DNA from 2 places in the Pseudoalteromonas sp. 2CM41L genome. Region 2 is predicted to be linked to the other one. Evidence: predicted binding sites of a transcription regulator. Region 2 holds the regulator's gene; the other holds the start of a gene.

Region 1 (3,180 bases), on a different contig from region 2:
AGTTTGCCATGAGATATTTATAAAAGAAAGTAGTTTAGCTTTGCTCAGACTTTAGCGCGTCGAGTGCATCGCCCGCTGAATTTAATTGGTTTAGGTTTTCAAACATTGCCTGTGTGTAATCAACTAGCTGATCGACCGCTGCTTGATCTTGGTTTAGCCACTCTATAATACCGGCAAGCTGATCTTGTAGGCCTAGTTGCGATGCTTTATCAAATGCATTTTTTAGATCGTCATTAAAAGGTGCGATCGCATCGACTACCTCTTTTGTTGGGTTTGGCTGATATTGCTCATAACTTTTAACGGTAGCGACTGTTTTTGTTTGTCGAAGGTCCATTGAAAATGCAACAAGTTGCTCACTGCCTAAGCTCAGTTCTTGTGCTTTTTCAAATGCTTCATCCAAATCACCGCTAAAGAATGTTTTACTTACACCTTGTAGCTCTTCCATCATGGCGTTAATGGCATCTTGCTCTTGCTCGTTTAAATCACCATTAACCGACATTGAAAAAGACAGCTCTCGAGATTGCGACGATGAGCTGGCAAACGATTCGCTGTTATTGCTTTGTTGATACCCGCTCGCTGTTTGAGACTCATATGCATCAGCAAAGCTAATACTGACCTCATCACCTTCGGCCGTTGTAAACTTATACTCGGCATTGCTGCTCATACTTACATATTGTGCTTGGCTTACGCTAACACTGGCCGCTTGTGGGTTAAATAGGGTTTGCTCAAACTCATCAAGCCCCTCAAAAATGCCTTCTTTTGACTTGTCGATGCCCTCTTGCATTTCTTCGTTAAATACACCGGTGCCTTTTAGCTCATCAACCGCTTCGTCTATACCGGTTTGAACACCTGTGCGCGCATCATCTAACATATTTTTTAATTTATCGTCATCGGCACCATTGGCTTTGGCTTTATTAACTGCGCCAGATACAAAGTCGAGTACATTTTTTACTATTTCATCAAAATCGAATAAAGGTTTATCGGCTTGTTTTTGCTCAACAGGTAAACCTAGTTGCTCTGCCATTTTGTCGCCAAGCACTTTTGCAGCAAGTTCTCTGCCTCGCTGTAATGAACTTTCTTGCGGAGATTGGATAGTTGGCTGCTGTAGCGCCTCTTTATTACTGAATTTGTTTACGTTGTTGTTTGGCGTATAGCCATAATTACCGATTTTCATGATCCACCTCCGTTACGTACTTAGCTTATTATCGGCTAATAGTGACAAAACTAAAGTGCATGTTTAAAAAAACAGCAACTTTATTATCAGCAAAACTAGACAAATACTGCTCGCTCCCTACAATAGCGCCGATAAATAGATCTCATAGATAAGGTAGTAGCATTAATGGCAGTGATTAAAATAGATACCACACAGTACGATACGCAGCTAAATGAAAAAGAGCAGCGTATTACGTCGCAATTTAAGCGATTTGGTGTGCAAGCGTTAGAGGTGTTTAGCTCAGAGCCAATTAACTACCGCCAACGTGCTGAATTTAGAGTATGGCACGATGGGGATGATCTATTTCATATTATGTTTGATCAGGCCACGAAAGAAAAAATTCGCGTCGACACCTTTGACCCTGCCGCGCCCTTAGTTGGTGAAGTTATGCAGGTGATGATTGATAATTTAAAGTCGTGTGAAGTATTACGTCGTAAGCTGTTTCAAATCGATTATTTATCGTCATTAAGTGGCGAGATTTTAGTAAGCTTGCTTTATCACAAACCACTCGATGAGCAGTGGCTGACTGAAATAAAAGCCCTGAAAGAAAAACTGAGCAGCAAATACAACATTGACTTTATCGGTCGTGCGCGCAAACAAAAAGAAGTACTAGGCAATGATTTTGTTACTGAGCGTTTAACCGTAAACGGCCAGGAGCTTATTTATCAACAAGTAGAAAATAGCTTTACGCAACCTAATGCTAAAGTGAATATAAAAATGCTGGAGTGGGCACAAGACTTATGTAAACCACTGAGTAATGACCTGCTGGAACTTTACTGTGGTAATGGTAATTTCTCTATTGCATTGGCGGGTTCGTTTAATCGCGTATTGGCTACTGAAATATCTAAGTCTTCTGTGCATTCAGCGCAATACAACATTGCTAAAAATAAGGTAGATAACTTAGATATAATTCGTATGTCGAGTGAAGAGTTTACCCAGGCAATGAATGGCGAACGTACCTTTTCGCGTTTAGAGGGGATAGATTTAAAAAGTTACGATTGCCAAACTATTTTAGTCGACCCTCCACGCGCAGGTATGGATACCCTTACCTGTGACTTAGTGGCCAACTACGAGAACATTATTTATATATCGTGCAACCCAGAAACGCTTGAGCGCGATTTAGATCATTTAACCCGTACTCACAATGTTAAGCGCTTTGCGATATTTGATCAGTTCCCTTATACGCATCACATAGAATCGGGTGTTTTCTTACAAAGAAAATAGTGAGTTAATATTATAATGCCAGCACCTTTATAAGTGCTGGTATTTGATTTTCACTAAACACTTCAATTTGATGCTTCATCAGCAACTTAGCAGTCATACCCATGCCCTGTACTTTTACCCCACTATGGCTACCATCGTAAATTGTATTTCTACCACACGAAGGGCTCGACTCTTTAAGCAAAGCAAAACGAATTGCATGCTCATTACATAAGTCTAGGGCTTTAGCTGCACCTGATTTAAATTCTTTAGTTACATCCTCATAAGTGCTCGTTACTACTCTGCCTTGTTTTATCTCTGCTGATGCTCTAGGTGTTGGCAATCCACCAGCCACCTCAGGACAAAACATAACTAACCTATTTTCTTTACGCCATACATTAATTTGCGGGTGCGATAATGCTTGGCTTTTACCATCGTATCGAACAGGTAAGCCAAATAAACAACTCGATATTAATATTTTTTCCATTGCTATATTCCTATAAACAAAAAAAGCTCCTTACGGAGCTTTTTTGTTTTAGCAAATCTTACTTGTTCGCTAAATAGTTAATTAATTTACTAATATCTTCTGGCGCGGTAATACCAGACTCACGCCCTAGGTTTAATTTGTATTTACCATTTACGATAAAAGTTGGTACGCCACGTAGCGCGCCTTTTTCTTTAAAGTAATTTTGGTCACGCTTCATTTTAGAGCTTAATGTACGTACCGAGAAGCTTTTGTATAGTTTATCAAACTTATCGCCATCAAC
Region 2 (3,180 bases):
TAGGGCAGCAGGGTAATCGTGTATTAGTATTAGATGCCGATTTAGGCCTAGCTAATTGTGATGTAATGCTAGGACTACGTGTTGAAAAAAACTTATCTCATGTCCTTTCAGGCGAGTGCGAACTTGACGAGATTTTAGTTGAAGGCCCAGGCGGTATTAAAATCGTGCCTGCTACATCAGGCTCGCAAAGTATGGTGGAGCTAACCCCATCTGAGCATGCTGGGTTAATTCGTGCCTTTAGTGAGCTTAATACCGAATTTGATATTTTAATTGTAGATACCGCCGCTGGTATTTCTGACATGGTGCTGAGTTTTTCTCGTGCAGCGCAAGATGTCATGGTGGTGGTGTGTGATGAGCCGACCTCTATTACTGATGCCTACGCGCTTATTAAAGTACTTAGCCGCGAGCATGGCGTTTATAAATTTAAAATTGTTGCAAACATGGTGCGCAGTATGCGCGAGGGCCAAGAGCTTTTTGCAAAGCTCTCAAAAGTAACAGACCGCTTTTTAGATGTGTCTATGGAGCTTGTTGCGACTATTCCATATGATGAAAATATGCGTAAATCTACGCGTAAACAAAAAGTAATTGTCGATCTTTTCCCTAATTCACCAGCAGCAGTTGCGTTTAAAACATTAGCGACAAAAGCAGTAAAATGGCCTATACCTAATCAACCTTCAGGACATTTAGAGTTTTTCATTGAGAAGCTAGTAAACGGTTGATTATGACAACATCGGTGAAAAGAGCTATGGGATATCAATCAACACAAAATTTAAATGTGATTGTTGAAAAGCACGCGTCGCTTGTCAAAAAAGTGGCGTGCCATTTAATAGCTCGTCTTCCTCCTAGCGTTCAGCTTGATGACTTAATCCAATCGGGAATGATTGGCCTTATCGAGGCCTCAAAAAACTTTGACGCCAGTAAAGGGGCAAGCTTTGAAACGTTTGCTGGTATTCGTATTCGCGGTGCTATGCTTGATGAAATGCGCAGAGGGGATTGGGCACCACGTTCGGTGCACCGTAAAAGCCGTTTAGTCGCCGAAACCATCACAGAATTAGAAAATAGCTTAAATAGAGAACCAAAAGATACTGAAGTAGCTGAAAAACTTGATATTTCGCTAGAAGAATACCATCATATTTTAAATGATGTTAATTCCAGTAAAGTGCTTGGTATAGAAGACCTAGGGGTAGATGAAGATGTTATTAGCCCTGCAGGTCAAGATTTAGCGCTAGACAAACCATTTAATAATGTTAAAAATGAACGGTTTAATAATTCATTGTTAGAGGCAATAAAGTCTTTACCAGAGCGAGATGCAATGGTGCTTTCTTTGTATTACAACGATGAAATGAATTTAAAAGAAATTGGGCATATACTCGATGTAAGTGAATCGCGTGTAAGTCAGATACATGGTCAGGCGATGATTAAGCTCAAAGCAAAAATCAATGACTGGATAAACTAGTAGTAAGTAAATTATAGGTTAAGACCTCACCGGAGGATGTTTTGGATAAAAACATGAAAATTCTTGTTGTTGATGATTTCTCTACAATGAGACGTATTATAAAAAATCTGTTGCGTGACCTAGGGTTCACGAATGTTCAAGAAGCTGACGATGGTTCTACAGCATTACCTATGTTGCAAAATCAGGTTTTTGACTTTGTTGTAACCGATTGGAACATGCCAGGCATGCAGGGTATTGACTTGCTAAGAGCCATTAGAGCTGACGAAAAATTAAAACATATTCCGGTTTTAATGGTGACGGCAGAAGCTAAAAAAGAACAAATAATAGCGGCAGCGCAAGCAGGTGTTAATGGCTATATTGTTAAGCCATTTACTGCTGGTACTTTGAAAACTAAATTAGAAAAAGTGTTTGAACGCTTAGGTTAATGAGAGGAGAGGCTTATGTCAGCACCAGCTGCGCCTCAAATTACTTTAGAACAAGCTCGTCAGCTCGTCGTTTTTTTAGAAAACGGTGAGCAAGATAAAGCAGATCAATTAATTTTAGATACTGCCTCTCAAGAGCAATCGCAGCTTTTTGCTGAAGTAGGTAAGTTAACACGCCAATTACACGAAGCCCTTAAAAGCTTTGAACTTGATACGCGTTTAACCGATTTAACCACTGATGCAATTCCGGATGCGAAAAAGCGCTTAAACTATGTCATGGAAATGACAGAAAATGCAGCTAATAAGACAATGGATGCGGTCGAAGCAAGCCTCCCTATTGCGCAGCAGCTAGCAGATGAAATTGCACATATTAAGCCTACTTGGGATAGGCTTATGAACCGTGAGATAGAGCTGGGCGAGTTTAAAACCTTATGCCACAGCATCGACAAGTTTATGAACAGCTCTCATCATAAAACCGATGAGTTGCAAACTTTAATGACCAATGTACTAATGGCGCAGGATTTTCAAGATTTAACCGGCCAGGTTATCCGCCGTGTAATTGAATTAGTCAGAGAAGTAGAAGAAAGTTTAATCCACCTTTTAACAGCATTTGCTGCACAAGATGACAGCATTGCTGAAAGTAAAGAACAACAAGAAACAGAAGAACAGGTTGCCGCACAAACATTAGCAGGTCCTGAAGGCCCTATTATTGATAAAGAGTCGCGAAATGATGTTGTATCTGACCAAGACGAGGTCGATGACCTATTATCAAGTTTGGGCTTCTAAGAGGAGAGTAACTGCATGAGCTTTGAAGTCGATGAAGATATTTTACAAGACTTTCTTGTAGAGGCTGGAGAAATCCTAGAGCTTTTATCTGAACAGTTAGTTGAGCTAGAAAATAACCCAGAAGATACTGAGTTACTAAATGCTATTTTTAGGGGCTTTCATACCGTAAAAGGGGGAGCAGGCTTTTTAGCTATGACTGAGCTTGTTGATGCCTGTCATGGTGCTGAAAACGTATTTGATCTCTTACGCCAAGGGGTTAGAACTGTTAATTCAGAATTAATGGATGTGATTTTACAAGCACTAGATACCATTAATGAAATGTTTGCCACTATTCAAAACCGCGAACAGCCAGACCCAGCAGACCCTCAATTATTAGAAACCCTTCATAAACTCGGCCAACCGCCTACGGATGACGAGCTTACTGAAACAGCCCCCGAAGTTGTTGAACAAGAACCCGCAGCTCCCGTTAGCGCAGAAGATGATGAAGACCCATTTGCATTTGATGAACTATTTGAT

What was found. The regulator FliA, encoded in region 2, starts transcription of late flagellar genes. The targets are predictions, from matches to a motif close to CTAAAGNTNNNNNNNNNNNNGCCGATA.
Region 1: the regulator FliA is predicted to act here: its motif matches at 1,204-1,230, upstream of MTF64_RS19425 (DUF5610 domain-containing protein).

What each region holds. Positions count from the first base shown of each region.
Region 1 is NZ_JALNTN010000028.1:1,570-4,749, forward strand. Features, by position in the region: gene MTF64_RS19425 (DUF5610 domain-containing protein) at 35-1,174, opposite strand; gene trmA (tRNA (uridine(54)-C5)-methyltransferase TrmA) at 1,340-2,437, shown strand; gene MTF64_RS19435 (DUF523 domain-containing protein) at 2,448-2,900, opposite strand; gene MTF64_RS19440 (thiol:disulfide interchange protein DsbA/DsbL) at 2,959-3,180, opposite strand, start outside.
Region 2 is NZ_JALNTN010000002.1:78,411-81,590, forward strand. Features, by position in the region: gene MTF64_RS03215 (MinD/ParA family protein) at 1-719, shown strand, start outside; gene MTF64_RS03220 (RNA polymerase sigma factor FliA) at 746-1,456, shown strand; gene cheY (chemotaxis response regulator CheY) at 1,498-1,881, shown strand; gene MTF64_RS03230 (protein phosphatase CheZ) at 1,897-2,664, shown strand; gene MTF64_RS03235 (chemotaxis protein CheA) at 2,680-3,180, shown strand, end outside.